One region of the Paenibacillus sp. Z3-2 genome, then DNA from elsewhere that is predicted to be linked to it. Evidence: predicted binding sites of a transcription regulator. Region 1 holds the regulator's gene; the other holds the start of a gene.
What was found. The regulator Rex, encoded in region 1, represses fermentation and respiration genes when NADH is low (regulators of the CRP and FNR family bind a similar motif). The targets are predictions, from matches to a motif close to TTGTGAAATATTTCACAA.

Region 1 (15,330 bases):
TGCCCAGTTGCTCCTGTGCTACCTGTATGGCGAGAGCTTCTTCCTTGCGCTGGTCCTGCGTGACATAGACGTAATAACGCTGAAGTCCAAACAGAATCAGAACCAGTGCAAGTAGCGAAATCCATATCCACTTCTTTTTTTTCTTCAAAAGCCGAACTTCCTTTCCCTATGATGCTCTGTCCTGCAATTAACGACCAAGCAGACCATCAAATGCCAATTGAGACTCACGCAAAATGCGCTCTTCATCCAGCGTCAGACATTCGCCATGCTTCACCACTTGCTTCCCATCCACCCATACGTGCTCTACATCTTTGGCAGAAGCCGAATAGATCGTATGCGAGATCAGGTCTGTATGTGGATAGAAATGTGCCTGTTCAATGTCCAGGGCGATAAAATCAGCCTTCATGCCGACCTGGAGTGCTCCAGTATTGTTTAAGAAGATGGATTTGGCACCGTATGACGTGCCAAGCAGTAATGCTTCTCCTGCAGGCACTGCAGTCGGGTCACCGGACACGCCTTTATGAATCAATGCAGCCAGTCTCATTTCCTCGAACATATCCAGGTTGTTGTTGCTTGCCGGTCCGTCTGTTCCGAGTGACACGGTAACTCCCGCTTTCAGCAAAGCAGGTACCCGCGCAACACCTGAAGCAAGTTTCAGGTTACTACCCGGGTTATGGGATACAGCCACATCATGACGGGCCAGAATCTCAATCTCTTCATCATTCAGATGCACCGCATGTGCAACCAGGGATGGACGGGAGAAAAAGCCCAGTTTCTCCAGATGTGCCACAGGACGCAGGCCATAATCAGCCACGTTCTGCTCCACTTCACGAAGCGTTTCCGACATATGTGTATGGAGAGGAAGGTTTAGGTCGTTCGCAACCTGTACAAGCTTCTCTATGTAGTCAGGAGGGCAAGTATATGGCGCGTGTGGCGAGATTACGGTTGTAATACGTCCATCTGCCTGTCCATTCCACTCACGCGCAAAAGCAGCCGACTCCTCCAGCTTCCGCAATTGCTCTTCTTCCGAGCACAGCCCAATGACACCGCGTGCCAATGCTGCTCTAACGCCGGACTGTTCCACGACTTTGGCAACCTGATCCATGTGATCATACATGTCCAGGAAGGCTGTAGTTCCACCTTTCAACATTTCAAGCACCGATAGCGAAGTTCCCCAGTATACATCTTGTGAAGTCATCTTCGCTTCCATCGGCCACATTTTTTCCTGCAACCATACTTGCAGCGCAAGATCGTCTCCATGTCCTCTGAGCAGCGACATCGCTGCATGACCATGCGTATTGATCAGACCCGGCAGGAAGAACAATCCTTTTCCATCCACTTTGGTACAATTTTCGTCTCCATCCGGCAATGTCTCACCAATATGCACAATCTTGTCATTCTCGACAACCATGTAACCTTGAACCACATTCCATGTTGCGCCTTCATTAACGGCAAATTTACCGTTGTGGATTACCCATCTATTTGTTGTCATCTTCCTCTTCGTCCTTTCCAGTCTCCAAGTAATAGGCCAAACTAAGCAGATCCGTCGTAAAATCAGCATGGTGAATGCGGATATGCGGCGGTGTTTTTAGAATTGTTGGCGCAAAATTAAGAATTGCTTCAATTCCCGATTCAATTAGCTGATCGGCTACATTTTGGGCTTCCGTATCTGGAACCGTGATAATTCCGATGCGGATATTGTCCGTTTTCACCGCTTCCGTCAATTCATTCATTGGTTTCACCGTCAAACTGTTGATTTGACTGCCAATCTTCGGTCCGTATGCATCGAATACAGCAACAATCTTCATATTGTCTTTCAGATATGCGTTGTAGTTGGACAAGGCCTGTCCGAGATTACCCGCTCCTACCAGAGCTACATTAATTTGCTGATCAATCTTGAGGATGTGACGAATCTTCTCGATCAAATAGGATACATCATACCCGATCCCTTTACGACCAAAATCACCGAAGTAAGCCAGGTCTTTTCGAATTTGGGCCGGATTCAGATCCAGCCTCTGTCCGAGTTCTTGAGAGGAAACAGTAGCCACCTCACGCTGATGCAACTCGCTCAAATATCGCAAGTACACAGGCAGACGTCGTACCACCGCTTCCGAAATTTTATCTGATTTCATTCTTGCTCCCCCTTACCAAGGCCACGATAAAATAGTAGATGAAAAGATGAGCACTCTGTATAAATTCAAAGATAGAAGTGACTTTTTATACAGAATGCTCCTTGTAATTTAGGTTATAAGTTCTTACGTGCAGCTGTGTTGATCCGAAAGATCTCATAAAGTTTAACGCCAAACTGTAGCGTCATGCAATGATATAACGAACAAAACAACCGATTATTCTTGTTCTTTAGCAGGTTTTTCCAACCACTCGGTAATTCGTGGAACCATCTGCTCTGTGAGCATATGCTCCATTTTGGGACCAGGTAATGAATATAAGAAGAATTTACCATAATACGCTTCAATCACCCTTGTATCATAAACAATGACAATACCTCTGTCCTTCGCTGTACGAACCAATCGGCCAAATCCTTGCTTGAAACGAATGACTGCTTGCGGCACAGACAGTTTCAGGAACGGATTTTTCTTTTGCTCCTGAAGCAACTCACTCTTGGCTTCCACCAACGGATGATTTGGTGGTTGGAAAGGCAGGCGCACGATAGCGAGACAGGTTAGCGCTTCTCCCGGGATATCTACACCCTCCCAGAAGCTGCTTGTACCCAGAAGCACCGTAGCTTTTGCCTCCTGGAACCTGCGAGTCAATTTGGAGCGACTTCCGCTGTCAACGCCTTGCCCCAGCAACGAGATATCGTTACCAGACAGAGCCTCCTTCAGCGGATCATAGACCTGTCGCAGCATCTTGTATGAAGTAAACAGAACCATCATGCGTCCACGAGTGGCAATTGCAGTCTCTGCGAGTGATTGCACCAGCATATTGACAAAGTGCGCATCACCCACACTGCCTTTCACACTTGGAAAATCACGCGGAATCACCAGAAGTGCCTGATCGCGATAATTGAAAGGTGATGGCAGCATCGACGTTAACAGCCGATTATTCTCGGAGGCTTCCTGCAAGCCAAGCTGTTCAATCATGAACTGGAATGACTTATCTACAGAGAGCGTAGCCGATGTAAGCACAACGCTTTTCTTTTTGTCGAAAAACAAATCCTTAAGTTGTGCACTGACATCTACAGGTACGGCATACAGCTGGAGAGATTTACTGCGGAACTGGCCGCTGGCTTCCATCCAGTACACCGTTTTGGCGTCATCCATACGCATGAAGAACCGTAGATTCTCCTTCAATGTGGTCAGATCTTTCAGCAAACCTGTGATGTCCGTGATCAGGCTATCTGATTGATAATCATCCTGATCTTCTTTCACCTCAAGCAGCAATTTGTCGCCTTTGCGAACCAAATCGCCTAATGTCACATAGATCTGGTTCTCCAGATCCTGCAACTCCTGCCATTTGGCCGGTTTCTGAGATGCCTTCAAACGCAGGGAAAATTGCCCCGTTTCTCCTGGTGAAGCATCACTTCGTTCAGGTAAAAGGCCGAACAAGGCATCACTCATTCGATCCCATAGCTCCTTAACTTCAAGAGCGAGTGGGAACATCTGATCCACCATTGAGCCCCATTGCACCGAATTTTCATGCCCGGATAACTGCGAACGAAGCATAGGCAGCTGACCATTACGACTGTCTTTAAACAGGCGAGTCAGTGTATGAACCAAGGTAAAATATTTCATATGCATTCCAAGATGCTTACCAGCGACATCCTCCAGATGATGTGCCTCATCGATCACAAGACTCTCATAGGCTGGTAGTAACTGATGCGCTGCTTTTACATCCGTAAATAATTTAGAGTGATTCGTGATTACGATATCCGACAACCCTGCCTCATGTTTGGCGCGATGGTAGAAACATTTGCGGAACCATGGACAGGATCTACCCAGACAGGACTCGGATTCGCTCTGTACCGTCTCCCAGAAGTCTCCTCCGCGTCCGCTAAGATTAAGTTCCTCATCATCTCCGGTTTCGGTCTGCGTAAGCCAGACAATCATCTGAGCCGCTGTGAAATAATCCTCTTTCGGGGTAGCGAATTCACGTTTATTGATTTTGTGTTCAAATTTGCGCAGGCAGAGGTAATGTCCACGTCCTTTGAATACAGCAGCCTTAAACGGAAACGGAACCACTTGAGTCAGCATCGGAATGTCCCGCTCTCTCAATTGCTCCTGCAGATTGATCGTATGGGTGCTGACCATGACTTTCTGTTCTTGCTTCACACTTTCGTAAATAGCAGGTAATAGATAACCCAGAGATTTACCAGTCCCTGTTCCAGCCTCAATCAAGAGATGTTTCTCTTCGTTCAGGGCTTGCCTTACACTGCTGAACATCTGAGTCTGCGCCTCACGCTCTTCATAATGATCCAGCGTATCCTTCAGATTCTCTCGGACCTGGTCCATAAACTGTTCAAAGCTTACACCATCGAGGGGGTTACCCTCCCGCTCATCGCGTGGTGCACCAATATCGGTCCAATCACTCACATTAAGAGCAAGCTGACGATAATAGGTATGTCCGTCCAGGTCCTGAATCGGCTCTGATTCCTTCTCACTGCGCATTCCGTCCAAGAACCAACCCAAGTCACTGTCTTCTGGTGCAAACAGGTCACTGAGCCGTTGAATCGTTATGAGCGGTAATTCCTTCAACTCATCCAGACACTTGAGCAGCACATAAGCTGTCGCCAGTGCATCACTGTCTGCCTGATGAGGGCGATCATGCTGAAAGCCAAATTCAGAAGATACATAACCGAGTTGATAAGAACCAAGTGATGGGAACGTAATCTTCAGAAAATCAATCGTGTCCAGAATGCGACCAGTGAACGGTAAATAACCGCAACGGTCGAGAGCATTCTGCAAAAAGTGAAAATCAAAAGCTACATTGTGTCCAACAAGAACCACATCATTAAGCAGCGGAACCATTTCCATCATCATCTCTTCGAGTGATGGAGCGTCCGCTACATCTTCATCGGTAATACCCGTTAACCCCGAAATAAACGGGGGAATCGGTACACCAGGGTTCACATAAGAACTATATATTTGAGTTATGCTGTAGTCATGATCTATGATGGCAAGTCCGGCTTGTATAATCTCACCGTCGGACTGCGTGCCGGTTGTTTCGAAATCCAATACGGCAAATTTCATTGCAATGTACGGTCCCTTCCATTCCAGTCTATGTTACAGCATAGCAAAAAAAAGGGGATTTGAAAATTAACTCACAAAAAAGCGGTGTCCCCGCCGCTATGCCAAAGGAGGGAACACCGTTTTCTTGTCGCCGAATACCCCCTTTAATGGAGGGTCGTCAGCTGATTTGCATATTGCAATTTTCCTCTGTTCAACCTGCAAGCTTCCATGTTGTACAGTGGTTCGGTCAATGTTGGGTCATGCTGAAGGGCCTGTGCAAACAGTGAACATGCAGCTTCCGGATTCGCAAGCTTGGCTTGAATACAGCCCAGGGCGTTACATACAAGCCCTTTCAAGCGAGGAGAACCCTTAAGGTACATGATCTGCTGCAAATGTGTCCCGGCTTCCGCCATTTGTTCCAGATTCAGATACGCGAGCGCCAGGTAAAAACGAGTCAATGCACTCTCCGGATGGTCGGCCACAACCCGGGAGAACTGCATGATCGCCTGCGGATACATCTGTAACTTGAAATAACCCTGCCCCCGACTGAAACATTCCAGATGGAGTTCAGGCAGAGCGGTGACTGCTTCCTGTTCAGGTTCAAGGGAAGCGGGCTTATCCATCTCCCGCTCCCGCACTTGGCTCATCTTCTCTTCAAACATCAGCCATTCATCCAGCATTCCGTCACTCATCCGCTTAAGCAAGTTCCACTTTTGCAGCAATTCCTGTTTGTTCAGGCCTTCAGCGGAAGGATAGCTCTTGATAATTTCATCTAACATGTCGTTCATTTCTGCGAAAACATGCTGGAACATCGATGCATCCCCACCCTTGAAAAAATGGATTAGTGCAGTGACCTGTACTCATTTTTTGCTTCAAGGGCCGATTTCATTCTCCTTACCAGTCGATTACATAATTGTTGCGTGAACTTCCTGCTTCATCGTTTGTACAGGTTTATTCTGTCCATCTACAAATACAACCGTTGGTTTGTGAGTATTTGCCTCTTCTTGAGACATCATGGCGTAAGAAATGATAATGACGTTATCTCCGGGCTGTACCAGACGTGCAGCTGCACCGTTAAGACATATGACCCCGCTACCGCGTGGTCCTGGAATTACATAAGTTTCCAGACGCGCACCATTGTTATTGTTCACAATTTGCACTTTTTCGTTTTCCATCAGATCGGATGTTTCCATCAAATCCTCATCTATGGTAATGCTACCCACATAGTTCAAGTTGGCTTCCGTTACCGTAGCCCGGTGAATTTTGGATTTCATAAGTGTTCTAAACATGGGACAGCACCTCTGTTTTTTTTAATTTTATATTGTCAATTAATCTTATTTTACCAAATTTCACAGCAAGTGCAATGTGTAGATTGTCACGTCCTTGAACTTCTTCCTGATCTGCGAGCGGCTCCAGACTAGGAAAAGCTTGAATCTCTGCGTAATCGATAACGGCAAGCGGTGAGCTTGTAATCTGCTCACGCAGGATACGACGGATGTCTGCGGCGGTTATAGCCAAACCTGTATCTGCCGCTTCCTGGGCTGCGCGCAGTGCCTTTGACATAACCAATGCCTGAGTACGCTGTTCAGCACTAAGATAGACATTACGTGAACTGAGGGCAAGGCCATCCTCTTCGCGAACAATCGGACAAGGTACAATTTCTACAGGCATATTCAAATCATTCACCATCTGTTGAATGACAGCAACTTGCTGGGCGTCTTTCATCCCGAAAAATGCACGCTGTGGCTGTACGATGTTGAACAGCTTGGAGACTACGGTCGTTACCCCGTCAAAATGTCCTGGACGGGAAGCGCCGCATAAGCGCTCAGTCAATTGTGAAACAGATACCGTTGTCTGCGTTGCCTGTGGATACATCTCTTCAACAGAGGGAATAAATACGATATCAACCCCTTGTGAACGTGCTGTTTCCACATCTCTGGCTTCATCCCGCGGATAGCTGTCAAAATCTTCATTTGGACCAAATTGAATCGGATTAACGAATATGCTCACTACCACGACATCGCTCTGTTGTCTGGCTGCTTGCATCAAGCTTGCATGACCTTGATGCAGATACCCCATTGTCGGTACCAGACCTACAACGGACGCACTGGACCGAATCGCTTGACGCTTCAGGCTTAGCTCCTGTCTTAACTCTGCGATTGTCCGTACTACTTTCATGAGTTACTCTCCACCTTTTCCTTTTGTTGTCCATACAGTTGATCCAGAACACCATCCGCAGCGTTGAACACATGCTCCTCGGCCGGGAATGAACGATCTTTAACTTCCTTCACGTAAGCTTCGATGCTTGTTCTGATTAATGTGCCCACATCTCCATACGTTTTGACAAAACGTTTAGGTGTATACGGAGAGGCATATTGAACCACATCGTGGAATACCAGCACCTGACCGTCACAACCTCTCCCGGCTCCAATCCCAATGGTAGGGATGGACAGCTCCTCCGAGATGGCCCGAGCAACTTCTTCCGTGACCAGTTCAAGCACGATACCGAACGCACCTGCCGCTTCCAGTGCTTTTGCTTCGTCCATCAGGCGTTTCGCATCCACTGCATCTTTACCCTGAATCCGGTAACCACCGATCTGGTTAACCGATTGAGGTGTCAGTCCGATATGTCCAAGAACAGGCACACCTGCTTGCACGACCGCTCTGACGGTGTCCGCTATTTCGACTCCGCCTTCCATTTTAACCGCATGGGCATGCCCCTCTTGCATCAGTCGACGTACACCTTTAAGTGTCTCATCCACGCTGCCATGATAAGTCATAAAAGGCATGTCAGCCACAATAAATGTCTTCTCTGCCCCGCGTACTACGGAACGTGTGTGGTACACCATATCGTCGATGGTCACCGGAAGAGTGGAGTTATATCCCAGCACTACATTGCCAAGTGAATCCCCTACCAGGATCAGATCGATACCTGCCTCTTCTGCAAGGAGAGCTGACGGATAATCGTAAGCCGTGATCATACTGAGCGGCACGCTATCCTGCTTATATTTTTTCATTTTCACAATATTCAACGCTTGTTTGTTTGCCATTTTCTCTCATGGCTCCTTTCTTCTTTTCAAATAAACGCAACAAAAAAAACCTTTTAGTTTTCCACTAAAAAGTCCCGAAAAGTCAAAAAAGAGTCTCTTGCGATCGTCCCTTCTGTCTCGGTCCTCTTCGGCTCAGAGCAGAATCCAACAACTCACTTTACTTATTTCATACTTGTACTGCTGTCTGCCTCTGTATAACACGTCAAAGCAGAACAAAGGTTACTTTTGCCGGAGTGCAATTCGGTCTGTATCAGCCGATATTGCCTCACGAACACAGTATACCAAAGTTCTGCTCAAACTTCACGTCTTGTGTTCATTTTACCATTGAAAATTCGACAAATTGCTATGATTTCCAGGAGACCTCACCAGAGATGACTAGTACATGTTCTCCATTATGTTTCTCCACAACAAGTGCTCCAGAAGGGTCCAAGCCGATTGCCTTCCCTTCAATGATACCTTGAGGATTCGTAACTGTAATCTCTCGATTCATCGATACGGACAGGGCCTCCCAAAGGGCTGAGATGACACCGAATCCTTCTTTTTGATACAAAAAATACAATTGTTCCAATTCCGTCAAAATGGCAGCCGTGAGCTTGGTGCGATCAACAGGTTGCCCCGTCTCTATCTTGAGCGAAGTAGCGATTGTAGTCAGATCTTCCGGATAATCCTCGGGATCAAAGTTGACGTCCACGCCTATACCTGCAATACAGTATCTGACTTCATGATCTTCCACCGTGGATTCAAGCAATATGCCACACACCTTGCGTCCATCAATCAACAGATCATTTGGCCACTTGATGCCTGCATCAGCTCCTGTACAAGCTCGTACCGCACGACATACAGCCACACCTGCTAATAAAGTAAGCTGCGGCGTGTGCTGAAGTGGTAAATCAGGGCGCAACAGGACGCTCATCCAGATTCCTTTACCCGGAGGAGAGAACCACTTTCGACCAAAGCGCCCTCTTCCTCCCGTTTGTTCTTCCGCAATGACCACAGCGCCTTCGGCCTGCCCCTGCTCAGCTAGTTTCAGAACATCCCCTTGGGTAGACAAGGTCGAGGTCAACAGAATGGCCTTACGGCCAAATACGGTTGTGTCCAGTGCCAATTGAAGGGCAGTAGCGTCAATGCTGTCCGGCTTGGTAACCAGACGATACCCTTTGCGGGATACAGCCTCGAACTCATAACCCATGTCACGCAACTTGTTCACATGTTTCCACACAGCAGTCCGACTAATGAACAGATTACGGCTGATCTCCTCACCCGATACGAATCGTCCTTCTGCATTTAATAACATATGTAACAGATCTTCATGCTTGGTCATCTTGAACCACCCGCTTCACTTCTGCGCTTAGCGCTTCATGCTGATTCGCTATCGTTCCAATCGCCGTTTCTCTTAACAAATGTTTCATGAGTTGTCCCAACCAAGGTCCGCCTTTGCGCTGCACCATCTGCAACACTTGTTCACCTGTGATATCCAGTTCTTTCAAGTCATGCACAGGGATCGATTGACTCCATTCGGCAGCAAGGTCTTGAACCAAAATGACTTGCACTTCTGCCTGTTCAGACTGATTCCGCCATCCTGCTGGCAACAGCGACTGTATCCGCAGCCAATCATCCGCAGCCTGAACGCCGCAAGCCAGAACAGTAACAATCCAATCGGATCGCAAACTGGCCGTGTCCTTCTGTTCCTGGACTGATGAATGAATCAACTGCTCCACCTGAATAACCCCAGCGATCCGAGAGCGATGTTCATTGGAGAATGTCCACTGACGTAATAAAACATCTGCTTCATCTTTGCTAAACCCGCCAGTGATCAGGATAAGTGACCACCGAAGTAATACATGCACGCCTGACAATTGTTCCAGATTGGATAACAACGTCTTGTTGAAGCGGGCGGAGCTAACTGGCGCTTTGATGTGCGCAAGCGCATCACTTCTGTATAACAGCTCCAACCCTCTTAATGGATGCGGTCCCGACATCATTTTGACCATCTCGGTGCGTACCCGTTCCATCGCTATATGTTGTAGCAGGTCTTTCTGCCTTACAAGACCCTTCCACGTATTATGGGCGATTTTGAAATCAAATACCGAAGCAAACCGAACACAGCGAAGCATCCGCAGTGCATCTTCACCAAACCGTTCCAACGCAGAGCCCACACATCTGACTCGCTCTTCCTTAATATCTGCCTGTCCACCGAAGGGGTCAACAATTGTCCCAGTGACGTCCATGGCAAGAGCGTTCATCGTGAAGTCACGCCGCTTTAAGTCTTCCTTAATATCTTGGACAAATCGAACCGCAGCAGGTCTGCGGTTATCCTGATATTCGGATTCTGTTCGAAACGTGGTAACTTCAAAGTAGTAGCCGCCTGAACGAACTGTCACCGTTCCATGCTGCAGGCCCGTAGGAATGCAATCATCGAACAGTTCCATGACTTGCTGAGGAGAAGCAGATGTCGTGATATCCATATCGTCTACAACTCGTCCCAGCAATTCATCACGGACACAACCGCCCACCCAGTATGCCTTGTAGCCATGTTCATTTAATCTTGTGAGTACGTTCTCACTTTGAATTGCCATTTCACGATCTACCTGTGTCCATTGAACCACCACATATCACCTCTTCTCTTGCCTGTTGTGGTATGCACAGTATGATTTCGCCAAGCAAACGATTAACCGCAAACCGGTTTCAGATTTGGAACTTCCCTTCCCAGCACCCGGTAGTAAATCTGTTCATATTCATGCCGAATGGCATCATTGCAAAAATCATGATGCGCGCGCTGGAGACACGCCTCCCTGAACTCCGCAGCCAAACGGTCATCCGTCAACAAACGGATGGTGTTCTCGGCCATGGATTGTGTATCCCCGATTGCGGATAGGAAACCCGTCTTACCATGTAAGACCAGTTCCGGAATTCCTCCGGCCCGTGAACCGATTGTGGGTACACCGCAAGCCATTGCTTCGAGCGCAACAAGTCCGAAACTTTCCTTCTCCGATGGAAGCATCAACACATCCGCCATGGAGATGACCTGAGCAATGTCATCCTGTTTACCAAGGAAATGAACCTTATCATTCAAGCCGAGATCATTAATTTTCCACTGCATCTTCGGCAAATCAGGCCCTTCGCCAACAAATAGCAGTTTGGCTGGAACCTGCTCCTGTACCTGACGGAAGACCTCGACCACATCCTGAGTTCGTTTCACTGGTCGGAAGTTGGAGATATGCATTAATATCTTTTCGTCGGGCGTTGCGAAGTCTCTTCGCAGACTGGCAGCATCCCGCGGATAATATATTCGTTTATCAATAAAATTATAGGTCAAATCGATTGGACGCTGAATATCCAGCAGTTCAACCGTTTCCCGTATCAAATCTTGTGATACTGCAGTGACCGCGTCACTTTCATTAATGGCCAGACGAATTAAATCCTTCAGAGATTCATCCTGAGCCAAAACCGTAATATCCGTTCCATGTAACGTGGTAACCACTTTGAGGCCATCCCCTACCATCTGTTTCGCGAGAAAGGCACATACTGCGTGTGGCACGGCATAGTGAACATGCAGCAGATCCAGTTGCTGTGACTTGGCCACCTGAGCCATCTTGGTAGCGAGTGACAGATCATAAGGAGGATAACGGAAAACATAATAATCATTCACTTCAACTTCGTGATAAAAAATATTTTTCTGGAATGTACCCAGTCTGAACGGGATACTGTTAGCAATAAAATGAACCTGATGCCCCTGTTCGGCAAGCAATTTGCCCAGCTCCGTTGCGACAACGCCAGACCCTCCGAGGGACGGATAACAGGTAATGCCGATTTTTAACTTTTGATCCATCCGGTGGACGCTCCTTTGATCTCCCGCGTAATGCAGGTTGATGTAAATGCAACGGAATAATGAAACAATTCGTTCATTAACTCGTACAGTGTAAAATCATTTATTGGCAGCTGTGCCAAATTGTTGCACCACGTAAGGTGTAATTGTAGCAAAACCTTCTGCAAACGGGATGAGACTGCGTTGTCCCAGCAACGAATCACGGGCTCTTACACGTTCGATATACCCTTGATTCAATGGAGTGGAGACCGCTCCGTCTCTCAGTTCGAATTGGGAACGATAACAGAGCAACGAGGTTTCTTTTTGCTCATAGTGTTCCGTAATATCCACAATCAAATCCGTAGGTCCAATGTCATTAATAAAGTAAAAATAGAGTTCCTTCACTTGCACGGCAGGCATGTCCGGCATGTAGTTCCGAAGCTTGGCATTAAATACAGCCTCCTGCACCAGCTTGCTGCAATTGACATGATCCGGATGACGATCTTCCCAATAGGGAGCAAACACCATCCGAGGGGCATGACGGCGTATCTCAGCCGTTACCGCCTGAACATGCTCAGGCGTGAGATATAATCCCCGATCAGGCAGAGCCAGGTTCGTTCGACACGAAAGACCGAGGACGCGGGAGGCTTTCTCCGCTTCCTCGGTTCTGCGCTCTACTGTTCCGTTGGAAGACATCTCAGCCCGAGTCAGATCACATACGCCTACTTTCAATCCCGCAGCGGTATGTTTGGCAATGGTTCCAGCCATACCAATCTCCGCGTCGTCCGCATGTGCTCCAAAGATGAGAATATCCAGACTCATTCGGAATCACCTGAATTCAGTCCAGCCTCCGGCTTGTATTTATGTACCAGCTCTCTCCAGCCAAAATCGCCACGATCCAGAGCCTTAACCAGGATTTCAGCAGTTGCGATATTTGTAGCAAGTGGAATCCCCTGCACATCACAAAGACGCAGCAACGCATTAATATCCGGCTCGTGTGGTTGTGCCATCAGTGGATCGCGCAGAAAAATAATCAGATCCATCTCATTTTGCGCAACCAAGGCTCCAATCTGCTGATCTCCACCCAATGGGCCCGATTCGAATCGATGAATCTGCAACGATGTTCCCTCCATAATACGAAGCCCTGTTGTTCCAGTCGAGTACAATTGATGGTCTGTAAAGACAGGCTCATATGCCGTCACGAAGTTAACCATCTCTTCTTTTTTGCGATCATGGGCGATAAATGCTATTTTCAACATGACAATCTCCTTTAGTCGATAAAGTGATCAAATCCGTAGATGAGTCCTGTATATTCCATAACCTTTTGTACGCCTATCTTAACACCAGGCATATACCCTGCACGCTCATAGGAGTCATGCCGAATTTTAAGCGACTGGCCATAATCTCCGAAAACCACTTCCTGCTGAGCAAATACGCCAGGTAGTCGTACACTGTGAATTCGGAAGCCATTGTAATAACCACCGCGTGATCCTTCAATCGTTTCTTCCTCATTCGGATTACCTTGACGAAGTTCTTCGCGATTAGCAGCAATCAGTTCCGCTGTTTTGATCGCTGTTCCTGAAGGAGCATCCAGCTTCTGATCTCCGTGATATTCAATAATCTCCACATTCGGCATATGCTTGGCAGCCTGTGCTGCGAATCGCATCATCAAGATGGCACCGATCGAGAAGTTAGGGGCAATGAGCCCTCCGATTCCTTTGTCCTGACACTGCTTGTCCAACTGTTCGATCTGCTCCGGCGTGAAGCCGGTAACACCCATGACAGGTCTGACTCCATGACGGATCGCGATCTCAGTATGTGCAAAAGCATATTGTGGCACTGTAAAATCAACCATGACCTGCGGTTTTGTCTCGGCAAAGGCCATTTCAATATCATCAGTCACCAGTACTCCACACTCTGGCAAACCAACCAGTGTTCCGGCATCGGTGCCCGCTCCGGAGCGGTTGACTGCAGCTGCAAGCTCCAGTTCCGGGTCCTGAAGTACCAATTTCACGACTTCACGGCCCATTCGACCAGCCGCTCCGATCACCGCAACTCTTATTACTTCACTCATCTTGACTGCATCTCCTCGCTATATTGGATCATATGGTTGAATCCATTTCAACTGACTGGGATATCCTTGTGAAATGAATTCTTATTGAATAGATTTCATGCGTTGCTTGATTTCCTGTAACATCTGATGCAGTTGTCCGTTATGCGGGTCCAACAAAATGGCCTCACGCAACGCCTGAATTGCACAATCAAATTCATTTAAGTCACTGTAAGCCAGTGCAAGCATGACATGAGCTTCTACTGAAAGAGGATCAAGTCTCACCGCTTCTTTCAACAGCGTAGACGCTTCCACATAACGCTCCTGTGTTGCAATACCCGCCTGCTCCAACAACAGCTTGGCTCTGGAGGTCAATTGTTTCGCTTCCAATGTCTGCAGGTGCAAAATATATTCCTCTGTTCCTGCCGACATTTCAACCGCCTTGCGTGCATATTCAAGCGCCGGAACCAGATGATTGCTGCGTGCGTGGGTAATGGAACAGCGATAATATAACTCCGCATGTTGCGGATGAGCATGAATGGCTGATTCGAACCAACGAATGGCCTGCTCAAAATCATTTTGTAATATACAGCGATAAGCCTGCTGCATATATTCTTCCGGTTTCATCATTAAGCTGACCCTCCCCGATCGGGTGATGGTACAGCATATGTAATCTACGCCTAATCGGTGTTTTTGGGAGTCCACCGATTGGCATCGCGGGTGTTAAATTTATGCATGACTTTATCGTGCGCCTCAGCCAGATCAATACCCAGCGAGTTAGCAAAACAAATCGTGATAAATAAAATATCTCCGAGCTCAAGTTCAATGGAATTGGCGGCTTCGGAAGACTTTTTGGGCTTCTCACCGAATTCGTGATTCACTTCCCTGGCAAGCTCTCCAACCTCTTCAGACATCCGGGCCAACATGGCCAGAGGACTGAAATATCCCTCCTTGAACTGGGAGATATACTGATCAACCTCACGCTGCATTTCTGCGATGCTTTTCTCCATGAGAACGGATTCTCCTTTTGAAATGATGTCGTATTTGTTCCTAATAATATCAGTTATTTAGATTCACTTCCACCATCATCAGCGACAAATCATTTTTAAAGAATCAATAAACAGGTATACTAGGATGGGAATGACTGCTTCTCATTCTAATTCATCTACAGTGAGGGATCTTATGAGCACTGCCAAAACCTGGGTTCAAGTCAAACTGGTTCTACCCATCTTGCTGGGT
Region 2 (15,330 bases), 940 kb from region 1:
CTCGGATATTTCCTCGCTACAGACAAAATGAAGCAGCATCTTCACAAACTGCTCCCTGATCCGCGTATCCATTGCATTGGATTTCGACGGATCGATCTTAACGATCCTCTGTAGCATACCCATCATTGTTGTGAAGATGAATTGAGCAAGCTCGAGTGGAGGGGACGGATTCTTGATACTGCCGTCAGCAACGCCTGTAGTTAAAGCATGCAAGAGAAAATGGTCTTCTTTCCCTTGCTGGTTGAATCGTTCGTACTGTTCTCTTAATTCAGGACTAAAATCATACATCTCATAGTTGATATCAAATAATTGAATAAATCGGATGTAGTCTGGATGATCCTGGGCAAACACAACCCATGCATTCAACATGACCGTGAGTTGTTCTCGCCCGTTCATGTCCTTCGTTGATATACGACTAACCTCATCTGTTAAATGTTCAATCAGTTGCATCTGAATGGCTAGAAGAAGCTCATCCATAGACTGAAAATGTTTGTAGAAGGTCACTCTGCTAAGTTCAGCTTTAGTGCACACATCCTTAATCTTCACCTGGAGCAATCCATATTTCAAAAAAAGTTCCTTACCTGCTTCAATCAAATCATCACGATGTTTATTTCTCAATTGTTGATGCCAGTTTTCATTCACTTGTATACCGTTGTCCTTTCTTCGAACGAAATGCGTTCAAGGTCAGTCCGAGAGAAGCGAGCAGCATAATTGCACCAAAAATATACGGGAAGTTTATGTTTTTGTCAAACAATAGCCCTGCGATCAGCGGACCAATTACCGTTCCGAGACTGGAGAATGTGGTGTTCAGACCCGATGCATAACCTTGCCGATCTCCTGCATTCTTGGATATTAACGTGCTGACCGAAGGCCGCAAAAACGAATTAAAGGCAAAGAATAACGCAGAAGCGAACAACAGAAACACAAGGTTGACCTTAATTAACATTAACAATAAAGCTATAGGTGTGATTATTAAGGAGAGACGGATCAGCTTAACTTCACCGATTCTCTGTACGAACCAATCCAAAAGCCAGATTTGCACAACGATACCGATAATCGCACCCAAGGTAATAATGATGGAGATCGTCGCAGCGTTGAATCCGTATTTTTGCTCTGCAAAAAGAGCGAATACCGTCTCATAACTCATGAGGCCAAAGGTCATGACGAGCAACACAATCAAGTATTTGAAATAGGGGACTTTAAAAGAACTCCAGATCTTCTTGCCCAAGTGATCTCCTTTTTGAAGACGGATGGAGACAGTTCTTTTCTCGGGGGGAAGTGTCTCAGGCAATAGCAGCGTCATTAGTGCCGCAATCAATCCCAGACCCGCTGCGAAGAAATAGGGCATGCGAATGCCCATCTCGGCAATGAGACCGCCCAGACCAGGTCCGAGAACCATCCCCAAGTTCATAGCTGCGCCGAAATAGCCCATGCCTTTCGCACGTGTCTCTGGCGTTGTAATATCCGCGACATATGCGAGGTTGGCAGGAACCATTAAACCGAGACTGATTCCACCGATAAACCGTGCGACATAGAGGAACGGCAATGACGTCGACAGCGCAAATATGATATCTGAAATGACAGACAGAAACATTCCGGCCATGATCAACTTTTTGCGTCCAAATCGATCAGACAATTGTCCCCCCAGAGGTGAAAAGAAGAATTGAGCGGCACCGAAGGCTGCAACTAAAAATCCTGCTACTGTGCCTCCCGCATGAAAAAGCTTCAAATATTCCGGTAATATGGGGATGAGCATCCCTTGCCCCAATAAAGCGATAAACAGATTTAACATCAGAATGAACAGTGGAAAGCGAACTGATTTTGGTAATGTACTCATAGTACGTCATAATCCCCTTCATTTACATCATGTTAACCTTTACAATATGTAACCCATTTTAATGGGTTCGAAGGAGATCTGTAAATGTTTTTTTAGTGAAGCAGTCTAATGAATGGAGTTATAATTGACTTCATATGGAGGTGGGAAAGGGTGAATTTAGAAGAATTGTTCACGGTACATGTAGATATCGAGAACACATTTGAATTACAGAATAGCGAAGAACATTCGGTGGTGATGATTACTTTTTCAGGCAGCGTAACCGGAAAGTACTTTGAAGGAATCGTGCTGGGTGGAGGAGTGGATACTCAGATCATTGGGAAGAATGGGGAACCGCATACGCTATCGGCAAGATATATGCTCCAAGGAACCGACAACACAGGGCATTCCTGCAAAATCTATATCGAAAATAACGGAAATATTGATAAAAATCTCAAAACGGCCTTATTTCGCACGTCCCCCAAAATGATTACGGACAGCAAAGCCTTATCCTTTTTGAACCGTGAGACACTTGTTGGAGAAGGTTATCCAACGGAGTCTGGAGTAGACATAAAAATATACAGAAAACTGCTGTAATTGCGAAGGGGAAAAGTGAAGTGCAATAGCACGTTTACACCCAATGAATCAATAGCTCCATTGGGTGTATTTTTTGTTTTTCACCAAGTTGTCAGAAAGAGTTGATCCTTTCTTGAACGTTTAGGGTAGAACACGTGTCATGGATTGAATTAGCAAAAAATAAAGATATAATAATTTTGATTAATAGGCTTGATTAGTACTTTGAGTGCATCAATATCAGATTTTAATAGGCATCCAACTCTTGCTATAATCGGGAGACCAACAGGAGTAAACGCATTAAAGGTGTGGCAAGATATCGTCATACCTAACTTTGTGAAATTTTTCGCAACTTTGCATTGAGATTGGACGAAGCTGATATTGAATGTTACAAAATTTGAACAGAGTTTGAAGGGAGGCAGTATAACGAAATGGCTATTGATACGGTGTTATGGAGCAGGCTGGTGACCGGTTTGACGCTCGGGTTCCACGTTATTTTTGCAACGCTGGGTGTCGGTGTACCCTTGATGATCGCTATTGCAGAGTTCATCGGTATTCGGAAGAAAGATCACCATTACATACTTATGGCGAAGAGGTGGTCACGAGGGTTTGTTATTTCTGTCGCGGTTGGTGTCGTGACAGGCACAGCGATATCGCTGCAATTGGCCCTGGTATGGCCGAATTTTATGAAGCTGGCCGGGAATGTCATTGCACTGCCACTATTTATGGAAGTATTCGCGTTCTTTTTTGAAGCCATCTTCCTGGGCATTTACCTGTATACGTGGGATCGGTTCAAAAATCCTTATATCCACTGGTTGCTGACCATTCCGATTGTCGCCGGGGCAGGTATGTCTGCTGTTTTTATTACTACAGTGAACGGATTCATGAACCAGCCTGAGGGCTTTGTCATGGAAGCAGGCCAATTCATGGCAGTGAACCCCGTGCAAGCGATGTTGAATACGGCGACATTCTCCAAAGTATTCCATGTCTTAAGCTCGGCTTATCTGACAGGAGCTGCTCTGTTAGCAGGAGTAGCAGCCTTTGCGATGCTGAGAAAAGGGGTGTCGGCCTATCACAAGAAAGGCCTGAACCTCATGATGGCCGTTGTGCTGGTATTCAGTTTATTAAATTCCTTAGCTGGAGATGTATCTGCCAAGTTTTTGGCTGAGCACCAGCCAGAGAAACTCGCAGCTGCCGAGTGGCATTTCGAGACGGAAAGCGGCGCGGATTTGATTTTATTGGGATGGCTGAATGCTGAACATGAAATTATAGGCGCACTACATTTGCCGAAGGTGCTTAGCTTCCTCGCCTTTGGAGATTTTAACGCCGAGGTAACCGGACTGAACGAATTTCCACCAGATGAGCATCCACCCTTACTTGTGCATTATTTGTTCGATCTAATGGCTGGAATTGGTTTCGCTCTGCTCGCGATCTCATCCCTGTATTTCCTCTTTGTGTTCTGGAAGAAGCGCAACCAACTGAACAAGTGGATGCTGCGTATCATTGCACTGAGTGCACCGCTTGCTTTTCTGGCCGTTGAGATGGGCTGGTTCTATGCAGAGATCGGGCGGCAGCCATGGATCATCCGAGGTTATATGCGAGTAGAAGAGGCCGCTACTTCTTCACCGAGTGTAAGAATTTTATTTTTCGTCTTCTTGCTTCTATACATCGTGCTCGGCGTCATCTGTGTTCTCGTATTGAGACGTTTGTTCAATAACAATCCTGCTGACCTTGAGATGGAGAAATGGTTGAAAGAGAAGCATGATCAATCAGCCAAGAAAGGGGATCAGGCCTGATGAGTTATGAATTGATTGGTATATCGGTACTCTGGCTGTTCTTGTACGGCTATCTTATTGTAGCTTCCATTGATTTTGGAGCAGGTTTCTTCGCCTTTTATGCACGCCTGACGAAGCAGGATCACCTGATTAATCGTCTGATCTCCCGTTATTTATCACCAGTCTGGGAGATCACCAATGTATTTTTTGTCTTTTTCTATATTGGCATCGTCGGGTTTTTCCCGGATACCGCTTATTATTATGGCTCCGCGCTGCTGGTTCCGGGAAGTATTGCTGTCATTTTACTTGCCATTCGTGGTTCATTCTACGCCTTTGAGAACTATGGTTCCAAAAATAACATCGTATATCTGTTTTTATACGGTGCTACCGGGTTGCTTATTCCAGCGTCGTTGTCTGTGGCACTGACATTGTCTGAAGGTGGCTTTATTTTGAAGCAGGGAGATACCGTTTCCCTGGATTACTGGGCGTTATTTACCAACCCGTTATCATGGAGCATCGTTGGACTGGCCATCGTATCCGTATTGTTCATTAGCGGGTCATTTCTAACATTTTACGCTTCTCGGGCAGAGGATCATTCGGCATTGAAGCTGATGCGGAACTATGCTTTGTTCTGGAGCACACCGACCATTATTCTCGCGCTTACTGCATTTATATATTTGGGTCAACACAATGAGCGTCATTTTCAAAACATGATGGATTTATGGTGGCTGCTGGCGCTCTCTGTCGCATTTTTCATGGTTGCCATGTGGCTGTTATATAACGGACGCCGTTACGGTTTAGCTTTTATATGCATCATGCTGCAATTTTTCACAGCCTTTTTCGCTTACGGGATTGGGCAATATCCTTACATTCTTGATCCATACATCACCATTCAGAGTAGCGCCACATCACCTGCAATGGGCTTCGCACTCGTCGTTGTGTTTATCGGTGGTCTGTGCCTGTTAATTCCTTCTCTTATTCTGGTCTTCAAACTGTTCCTGTTTGATGCGGATTATGTGAAAGGGAAAAAATAAAGGAGGAGCGTTCTGTGAAAAGGAAAGCTAAATCCAATCTGATCTCTCAGCAAATGTCTTTACAACGAAAAAACAGGCTTTTCCTTGCGATGATTTCGCTGGCCCTTGGTGTAGCTATTGTAAGCCAGGCCACATTGGTGGCTGAAGCAGTCCAGCGAATCTTTGTAGAGAAAGCTTCCTTTTCATCCGTGTTTCTCTTACTGGGCCTATTGCTGGCTGTCATGGCTGTACGTGTACTGTTGTCGTATGGTAACGGGAAAGTGGGCTTGCATATGGCCGCCCGGGCCAAGACGAATATGCGAGCATCTGTGTTGCAGAACCTAACCCGCGCTTCCATGCCTTCAACCCTGAGTGGACAGACGGGAGGAAAGGTCAGCATTGCTCTCGATGCTGTAGATGAGGCTGACAGTTATTTCAGTCAATATATGCCTCGAATGATGGAAGCCGCGATGATCCCGATACTGATACTGGTTGTTACGTTTACGCAGCACGCCAACACAGGATACATTATGCTGTTTACGGCACCGTTTATCCCACTGTTCATGATTTTGGTGGGACTCCAGACGAAGAACAAATCAGAAGAGAAATACGCGCAGCTGGCCGAGTTTTCCGGTACATTCTTGGATTCACTTCAAGGGCTGGTTACGTTAAAAATATTCGGACGGGCTAAACGTCAGCAACAGGAGATTGAACGCAGTAGTCTGGGTTATCGTGATGCCACGATGGGCATTTTGAAGATTGCATTTACAAATACGTTTATGCTGGAATCGATCGTGATGTTAAGTATCGGTATTGTTGCGCTCGAACTTGCCATCCAGTTACTTGTTTTCAAATCGATGACCTTCCACACGGCCTTTCTCGTGTTGTTGCTTGTCCCCGAGTTCTACAGTCTGTTAAAGAATACGGGAACGGCTTTTCACAGCGGTCGTACCAGTATGGGAGCGATTCGCAAGGTGGAACAGATGCTTGCGGACACAAGTGTCACAAGTATGCCAACTGAACATGAGAACGCTGAGAAGGCTACACATACCCGTGATACTAATGATCTAATGGTGCAGCAGACTGGGGTACATGCCCCTCGTACGGAGTTGATTCCAATGCCACCAACCATTGAACTGGATCATGTCCGGTTCCAGTATGCACCTGATTCCTTTGGACTTGAGACAGGCCAGATCTCGCTTGGACCGGGAGAACAGATCGCTATTGTAGGCAAAAGTGGTTCAGGTAAAACAACGCTGCTTCATCTCATTGCCGGTTTGCTGAAACCTGATTCGGGAGCGGTTTTGGTTAACGGAAGCCAGCTTTCGTCATACGATGAGGCTGCATGGTTCGAGCGTGTTAGCTACATTACACAGCATCCGTATATTTTTGCAGGTACATTTGCTGAAAATATTGCGATAGGCGCGGGTCGAAACGTCTCCAGAGTTGAAATTGAACAGGCGGCAGAGGAAGCAGGTCTTGCTGGCGTTGTCGCTCAATTGCAGCAGGGATTAGACACGTTTGTTGGTGAAGGTGGCAGAGGGCTATCTGGTGGGGAAAAGCAAAGGCTTGCTTTGGCACGTGCTTTTCTGAAGCGACCGGCCGTCATTCTGTTCGACGAACCCACGGTTGGGCTGGATCTGCACACCGAGCGGGTACTGCAACGATCCATTGCAGCGTTGGGCAAAACGGCGACGATGATTACGGTAGCTCACCGATTATACACGATTCAACATGCGGACAACATTTTGTTCATGGAGGATGGGGTATTGGTGGAGTCGGGAGATCATGAAGCGCTTCTGGCGCGCCTGCCTCAGTATGCGGAGATGGTGGATGTAGAGCGGAAAGGAGGAATAGCATGAATGAGCTGACGATTCTGTCAAAGGCGATGATTCAAGAGCGCAAAGATATTTTGCTTTCGATATTGGGCGGATTTATCGCCGGCATAGCAGGTGTAGCTCTCTTTTCCGCGAGTGGCTACATGATATCGCAAACGGTATTTGCACCACCGCTGTACACCTTAATTGTACTCACTTCCATGGTCAAACTGCTGGGTTTCCTTCGAGCGGCGAGCCGCTACGGAGAACGTTTGTATTCCCACAGGGCAACGTTCTCCATGTTGAGCCGTTTGCGGACATCCTTTTTTGCCAAACTGATTCCGGTAACGCCGGGTATCTTGAACAAAAACCGAAGCGGGGATCTGCTTGCGCGGATCGTGGGTGATGTGGAAAGCTTACAAAATTACTTTTTGCGCGTCGCATACCCACCGATCATTGTCGTGATGGTGTTTTTGGCTACCATGCTGTTCACGTCGGCCTTTTCAATCTGGATTGCGGGCTTGCTAGTATTAGGGATGCTCATTACGGCATTTGGTGTACCTGGAATTGTCTTGCTCGGCCAGCGAAAAATACATGGACGTGTTCGTCAGCAACGGGCCATGCTGTCCACGGAAGTAACTGAAGTGTTGTATGGTTTCAGGGATTTGAAAGTATACGGTCAATTGGAACAGCGCGAGCAGCAGCTTCAGCAGGCTTCAGCTGCATTGGCAACGGAACAGAAGCAAGCCGCTTCGCACTTGCTGCGCGGGCAATCCATGCACGTTTTTGTAACGTATCTCGTTACATGGGGTGTGCTGGCACTGAGCGCCTTCTTAATTGTGAATGGAGCGTTTGCCGGTGTATTCCTCGCCATGCTGATCCTGGCAACGCAGACCGTGTTCGAAGAAGCTGCGGCAATGGCTACGTTACCCTTTTATAAACAGGATAGCGAACATGCAGCCAAGCGACTGACGGAAACGGTGCCCGCCTCCGATGTACAATCTGTGCAGCCAAGTGGTGAAATGTCTGCCGACCAGGCGGTTTCGATTGAACTATCCGGTGTTAGCTTTCAATATGAAGGGGAATGGAGACCCGCGCTGAGGGAATTATCCCTGCAACTTGCAGCAGGCACCAAAACAGCAATAGTCGGGCCAAGCGGTTCAGGCAAGTCAACGATAATCGATTTGCTACTCAAGTTGTGTGTACCAACGTCTGGCGATATACGCTTAAACGATGTTCCGGTGAAGGAACTACATGAAGAGAGTATTTGGCAAAACGCGAATGTGGTGTTACAACAAAGTCATTTCTTCCGGGGAACCATCCGAGATAATCTGCTGCTGAACGGAGAAGATCATTCGGAGGAACAATTGTCGGCTGTGCTGGATAAAGTACAACTGCCCAATAAATCATTGACTGATATGGTATATGAAAAAGGGGAGAACCTGTCGGATGGCGAGAAGCAGCGGCTGGCTCTCGCACGGGCCATGCTGCGCAAAGGACGGTTATGGCTTCTGGACGAACCGACTTCTTCACTGGATTACGTCACAGAGAAACATGTGCTCCAGCATCTTCTTGCACAAGCGGCCGAAGATACAGTTCTCCTGATCTGTCACCGGCTGACCGGATTGGAAGAGATGGATCGGATTGTTGTCATGGACCAAGGCAAGATCATAGAATCGGGTTCCTTCTCCGAGTTAATGGAGCAAAAAGGTTATTTTTATGAAATGAAGCAAATAGAACGACAAATGATTGGAGACGTCGGGGTGTGAGAATCTAGCTTACTGAATCAAAACCCTGTCAATCTAATCTCATAAACCCCAAAGGATGCGCTACATATGCTCCTTGGGGTTTGTTTTTGATATAATAGTATTTTTATGTCTATAAAGGAGATGGATGATGGGAAAATATAAGTGGGATATTGTTTTTTATTTGGCCGTATTTTTGTTTGTTGTGTACATGAAGATGAATGACCAATCTCTGTTTTTGATACTTGGGGTCGTCCTCTCCGCTACTCTGATTATGTTTACCATTCGTATTTTCTATCCTCTGGGTTGGGAAACACGCATGGACCGCGTCGAGGCTTTTTTACGCAGACAGGAAAATAATCCAAGGCTTTATATCTATTACGTTCTCGCAAACAGACTTGATGATGAATTGGAACGCACAATAGAGCGCATCAGAAAAGAAGACACGAATAAAAGGACACAAGCAGTCTACAATGCAGCTTACGGCATCTATCGCAATGACTTGGTAGCGGGTTCGTACTGCGGTGCAGAATATGCGTAGATCGGATTATCGTACATATTATGAAACGTATTTGCTTATGGAAGAAGGAAGAAGTGATCAGGCGAGGGAGCACCTGAAATCCATTAGTAAGCTTTGGATGAGATCCATGCTTCTTGCAGCGATCGAACTAAAATCGGGTCACCGCGAAATTGCGATTCAGCAAGCTCAAGAAGCAATGCGTGCCGTCAGAGGCGTCCATCGTTATATGATATTTAAGGAATCAGAGAGATACTAAACGGTGATTAAAATCTTTCTTGCAATAAATTACAACTGACATGGATAAAAGCTTGTTCCTATGTGGAGCAAGCTTTTATCTTTTGTATTGAAGGATAAGAGTATAGAGAGTCGCTAAACTGTTTGGTAGAACGGTAAAGATGCAAACTGAAATGTACGCTACCCAGTTAGCCTGTCTGATGAAAATTTTAATCTTTTATACTTGTGAAGGTACCATAAAAAGGGAACATCTCATTAATCATAATGTGATTGGAATTGAGTCTAAGCGATCACTATTGATTCAGACGCTTTATTTTTCTTGGCAAGCGGCTTTTTCCTGAGTGTCCGATCAAATCTGATTATAACAGGAACATACGTTCTATAAAAGTGATATTTATGAGACCTGCAATTCAAGAAGGTTCGCTAGACATCTTTGCAATGGTTCGTTTAATGGTAAAATATCTAAAATGGTTCATGTTGGGGGATGCGCATGTATAAACTGATGATCGTAGATGATGAATTACTCATGCGGGTTGGAATTCGTTCGATGCTGAATTGGGAAGAGTACAATTTCTATGTTGTTGGTGAAGCGGGAAATGGAAAAGAGGCATTGAGTCTTGCGCTTGAAGTGATGCCTGATCTAATTATTACGGATATCAAGATGCCAATTATGAATGGGCTACAACTGATACAGGAGGCCTCGTGCGTACTGAACACCTGTAAGTATGTCATCCTGAGTAATTTTGACGAATTTCATTATGTGAAAGAGGCACTGAAACTTGGCGCTTCAGACTACTTGATTAAAAGCGAGATTACAGAAACCGCCCTTATCGAGCTCCTGAGCACCGTGGGACAGAAACTGCAAAGCGAACATATTCGCCCGACCAACACACCCTCTATGGCACAGGATTATTCCAAGACCCTAAGACATCTAAAGGATAGCTTCTTCCAAGATATTGTAAGCGGATTCATTGGTGAGAAGGATATCGTTGCCAAAGCGGAGGAACTGCATTTCCGTATACGATCAGACCAGTTGGTCGTCATCAAGTTCATCGTGAACTATTACGAGGATGCGAAGCGGAAATATGTAGAGAAGGGGGAAAAGCTGCTCCGATTTTCGATTCTTAATATTATGGAAGAGATTATTCCTTCGAAATGGGAGAAAGAGATCTTTGTTGAAAGTTCTTCTGAATACTGGGTTATCGTCAATGTACTTCCTGAGAGCCAATCTGTACACGCCGACTTGAACAAACTGTGTAACAAATTGCTCTCTTCCATCAAGGATTTTATGAATCTATCGCTCACGGCTGGTGTGAGTACAATCGTTCCCAATTTCTCTTACATTAGAAAGGCTTGCCAAGAGGCAGAAATGGCTCTGCAACAAGGTTTTTTCAAAGGCAGCAACCAGGTATTGTATTACGAGGACATGATTCAATCCCCAGATCGAAATGAAGTTAAGGGCGTTCTGAGTCCACAACAAGAACGAGATTTTATGAAGTTGTGGGTAAGCAAAGACAACCAAAAGGCGGAGGAGTTCCTTGAAGGAATTCGCTCGGATCTGGAAGCCAAGCGGGCGGATGAGAATAGCATTCGTAAGCAATATATCATGGTAATGGAAACGATACACTCCCATCTGTCACGAGCTGCGGAAAGAGGTACGCCTTCTTTTACAAAGAAATCGCCCTATGAAACCGTTCTGAAGGGAGAGTATTGGGATGACATCCATCAGGATATGCTTGCTCATATTGCGCATTACTTCCAAACCGATTCCGAAATGAACCAGGAAAGTACCTACGCCGACCTCGCCATCGAGTTGATCGACAAGTATTATGCGGAAGATATCTCACTGCAAAGTATCGCTAGCCAAATCAATGTCAACCCTTCTTATCTCAGCCGATTGTTTAAGCAGGAAAAAGGAGAGAACTTTATCACGTACTTGACTCGTGTTCGGATTGAACATGCGAAGTCTTATCTATTGAGCAAAGGACTGAGAGTGTATGAAATTGCAGAAAAGGTGGGCTACCATAATTACACGTACTTCAGTAAGATTTTCAAAAAATCGGTAGGCGTCACTCCGGAGGAATATCGAGAACTACAGCAGGCATGAGTGTAATCGGTGAATAGAGGTGCAGCATATGAAGCTTGTCCAGCCCTTCCAAATCAAACACAAAATTATGGTGATCTGTATGACGGTGATTATCCTTCCGGTATTTGTAATGACAATCAATTCGTACTACTCTTCAGAGCGGTTATTGGCACAGAACTATACAACGTTGTTAAGCGATCTGGCCAAGCAGACGAATATTCGTATTGACGAATTTTTGAAGGAGATTGAGAAAATCACGCTGTTAGCCAGCAATGGCCTTAGCAACAATCTATCTGCGACCCATGAAGGAAGTTTTCCGATCCAGGATTTCCTGCGAGAGGGTAACGAACAAAATGAGATTGCCGCATACAATATATTGATGAATTATATCATGATGAAAGACCGCGTATTTTCCATCTACCTCTACAATATGAACGGGGGACAGGATCTGTTCGTCAGCCCACACCAGCCCATTGACCCAGACTTCAAAGTGGCGAACGAATTGTGGTTCAAAAAGTTCATGCACGAAAATGATCGTACCATTACGCTCACAACGCGAATTGATGAGCAATTGGAGAATAAAATACTGGCGGTGTCACACGCACGCAAAATTCATGATGTGGCTAGCGGGGAACTGCTTGGTGTGATCGTTGTCAGTATTGATATCAAATTCATCGAAATCGTCAATCGCAACTTACAGGAAGGGCTCCGCTCCAGATTCATGATTGTCGATGAAAATGACAAGATCGTATATAACGTGAACGACCGATTAATTGGTACACTGTTCCGGGACAACGTTCGTCCACCCGAATCATTGAATGTCGTGGTGACCAGCCCGCTTAGTCAGCAAAAATGGACAACGTATTTGTATATGCCACTGGTTGAGTTGACTGCCGATGGCAAAATATTGGGCCGTAATCTCGTGACGCTGGCCATTGTCATGGTTCTTTTTGCTGCCGTCATATCCATATTTCTATCTCATGTCATCACAACTCCGATTAAGAAACTGCTCCGGAATATCGCTCTGGTCGAGAAAGGCCAGTTCGAACAAGTTGAACATATCCGCTCAAGAGACGAGATTGGACACTTATCCAACCGGTTCAACAGGATGTCGCATGAATTGAAGCGAATGGTCGAACGGATGCAGCAGGAAGAAATAGAGAAAGCCAAGGCCGAGATGCGTGCGCTCCATGACCAGATCAAACCTCATTTTCTGTATAACACCCTTGGGTCGGTGAAATGGATCGCCTCGATGCAGCAGGCTGATAAAATCGTGGAAATGACCGATGCACTAATCTCGATGCTCCGCTATGCAACAAAATCCGATGGAACCCTCGTAACCATTCGTGAAGAACTCGATAATATAGCGAATTACGTAACGATTCAGAATGTCAGATACTATGGTTGTATTCAGATGAGATATGAGGTTGAGGATAAATTGCTGGATTATCGCATGCCCAAAATGATCCTGCAGCCCATTGTGGAGAATGCGATTTTTCATGGTCTGGCCGAACTGGAAGAAGACGGAATCATCACCATTCGGATTCAATCACAGCTGGATGAAGTTGTGATCGAAGTCTGCGACAATGGCGTCGGAATGGATCATCATACGATGCAGAACTTGATGGAAGAAAAGTCCGGTGCCAGTACAGGAACGAATGGGATTGGATTGCATAACGTGCAGCGGCGGATTCAACTTCATTTTGGTAAACCCTATGGAATACAAGTGGCGAGTAAAATAGATGAAGGTACCATTTTCTCCATTCTGCTACCTGCCATCATAGAAGCGAAATAGTCATCCATATATTCATTCATGCATGTCATAGCGCGGTACAGCGATCCCAAAAATAAGTTTAGATATAAACCAAAAGGGCTTACAGTATAAACTGCAAGCCCTTTTGGTTACCCTTTGACGCTACCTAGCACCAAACCCTTGGTGAAATATTTCTGTAAGAATGGATACACGAGCAGAATCGGAATGGCACCCAAGAACATTTGAGCGGCACGTCCCGTTCTGGCGTTCATCATGGATAACAGCTGCGTATAATCTGATCCGGATTTCAGCATGATTTGCTCAAAGCTCTGCAGAAGCGTCTGTAGGTAGCTTTGCAATGGATAATTGGCTGGATTGTTCATATAGATAATGCCATCGAACCATGAATTCCAGTGGGCAACGATGCTAAACAGACCAACCGTTGCCAGAGCGGGTTTGAGAAGCGGGAGTAGAATACGAAGCAATACCTGTACTGGCCCAGCCCCGTCGATGATTGCTGATTCTTCAATTTCCTCTGGCAAACCCCTAATGAAATTCATTAGAATAATCATACTGAATACGGGGAGAGCCCCAGGCAGGATCAGAGACCATATGGAATCAATCAGTCCCATTTTGACGACAACGAGATACGTTGGAATTAATCCTCCGCTAAATAACATGGTCACAATAAAATATCCCATATAAATATTACGCCCCATCAATTTTTGTTTTGATTTGGATAGGGGATAAGCCGTGAGCACGATCAAAACCAGATTCACCAATGTCCCGATAACGGTTCGTTGTATGGCAACCCAGAGAGAGGAAAAAAATGACCCTCCAGTTAATGCAAATTCATAAGCCTTTGTCGTGAATTCGACAGGCCAGAACGTAACACTGCCTGCAGATACAGCTGAACTGCTACTGAATGATACTGCCAGCAGGTTGATAAACGGCAGAATACAGAGCAGAGAAATCAGTAGTAATATGATGTAGTTTATGATTAGAAACACACGCCTGCTCATACTTTTATCATGGATCATACGGTGAGTTCCTCCTTCTTAGAAGATGCGATAGCCAGCCACCCTGTAGGCCAGGATGTACGATACGGCAACCAGAACACTGGAAATGATGGATTTGAATAATCCAACAGCGGTACCAATTGAATACTGGGCCTGCTGAATTCCCAACCGATATACATAGGTATCAATAATATCACCGGTCTGATAGACGACAGGGGAGTAGAGATTATAGATCTGGTCAAAGCCAGCATTGAGTACGTTTCCAAGTGACAATACGGTCATTAAGACAATGGTTGGCATGAGAAGGGGCAACGTAATGTAGATGGTCTGCTTCCACCGTTTTGCTCCGTCAATCACTGCAGCCTCGTACAGCCCCGGATCAATGCTGGTTAAGGCTGCCAGGTATACCACTGTACCAAACCCGAAGCCCTTCCATATGTCACTCACAATCATCGTCCAAGGAAAAATAGAGGGTGTGCCAAGAAAGGAGATCGGTGCAATACCGAATACGCCTAGAAACGTATTGATGATGCCGTCGGAGCTAAGGATATCCAGCATGATGCCGGCCATAATGACCCAAGAGAGGAAGTTCGGAATGTATACCAGCGTTTGGAATGTACGTTTGATTCCACTGTGTAGTACTTCGTTAAGCAGTAACGCGAAAATAACGGGTACGATAATACCGCCGATAATTTTGAAGACAGACATGTACAGTGTATTCCAGATCGTTCTTACGAAGTTCGGCTGATTAAATATGTGCGTAAAATTATCCCATCCTACCCATGGCGAGTTGAACCCGAGGCCCGGATTGTACTTCTGAAACGCAATAATAAGTCCGTAGAAAGGGATGTAACTAAAGATGAAGACCAGGACCAGACTTGGGATCAACATGAGATGGTAGGGACTCTGCTGCTTCCATTTTCTCAGCATTCATATTCCTCCGTTCTTGACGAGATCAAGTTGTAACCGTTACCAATAAGAG

Region 2: M1D71_RS13685 (cytochrome ubiquinol oxidase subunit I) is a predicted target of Rex. The motif match lies at 2,721-2,738, and genes of this name have one in related genera.

The regions. Positions count from the first base shown of each region.
Region 1 covers NZ_CP096397.1:3,986,656-4,001,985, forward strand. The annotation lists gene M1D71_RS17865 (DUF5590 domain-containing protein) at 1-148, opposite strand, end outside; gene M1D71_RS17870 (amidohydrolase) at 188-1,492, opposite strand; gene M1D71_RS17875 (redox-sensing transcriptional repressor Rex) at 1,479-2,132, opposite strand; gene dinG (ATP-dependent DNA helicase DinG) at 2,346-5,207, opposite strand; gene M1D71_RS17885 (tetratricopeptide repeat protein) at 5,351-5,998, opposite strand; gene panD (aspartate 1-decarboxylase) at 6,092-6,475, opposite strand; gene panC (pantoate--beta-alanine ligase) at 6,468-7,364, opposite strand; gene panB (3-methyl-2-oxobutanoate hydroxymethyltransferase) at 7,361-8,236, opposite strand; gene M1D71_RS17905 (biotin--[acetyl-CoA-carboxylase] ligase) at 8,580-9,557, opposite strand; gene M1D71_RS17910 (CCA tRNA nucleotidyltransferase) at 9,544-10,842, opposite strand; gene bshA (N-acetyl-alpha-D-glucosaminyl L-malate synthase BshA) at 10,905-12,065, opposite strand; gene bshB1 (bacillithiol biosynthesis deacetylase BshB1) at 12,162-12,863, opposite strand; gene mgsA (methylglyoxal synthase) at 12,860-13,300, opposite strand; gene dapB (4-hydroxy-tetrahydrodipicolinate reductase) at 13,312-14,115, opposite strand; gene M1D71_RS17935 (tetratricopeptide repeat protein) at 14,197-14,721, opposite strand; gene M1D71_RS17940 (nucleotide pyrophosphohydrolase) at 14,772-15,101, opposite strand; gene M1D71_RS17945 (YitT family protein) at 15,274-15,330, shown strand, end outside.
Region 2 covers NZ_CP096397.1:3,043,743-3,059,072, forward strand. The annotation lists gene M1D71_RS13670 (TetR/AcrR family transcriptional regulator) at 1-642, opposite strand, end outside; gene M1D71_RS13675 (MFS transporter) at 635-1,837, opposite strand; gene M1D71_RS13680 (DUF3237 domain-containing protein) at 1,988-2,410, shown strand; gene M1D71_RS13685 (cytochrome ubiquinol oxidase subunit I) at 2,818-4,182, shown strand; gene M1D71_RS13690 (cytochrome d ubiquinol oxidase subunit II) at 4,182-5,195, shown strand; gene cydD (thiol reductant ABC exporter subunit CydD) at 5,249-7,036, shown strand; gene cydC (thiol reductant ABC exporter subunit CydC) at 7,033-8,760, shown strand; gene M1D71_RS13705 (hypothetical protein) at 8,888-9,277, shown strand; gene M1D71_RS13710 (hypothetical protein) at 9,261-9,512, shown strand; gene M1D71_RS13715 (helix-turn-helix domain-containing protein) at 9,981-11,597, shown strand; gene M1D71_RS13720 (cache domain-containing sensor histidine kinase) at 11,626-13,371, shown strand; gene M1D71_RS13725 (carbohydrate ABC transporter permease) at 13,479-14,369, opposite strand; gene M1D71_RS13730 (ABC transporter permease) at 14,388-15,278, opposite strand.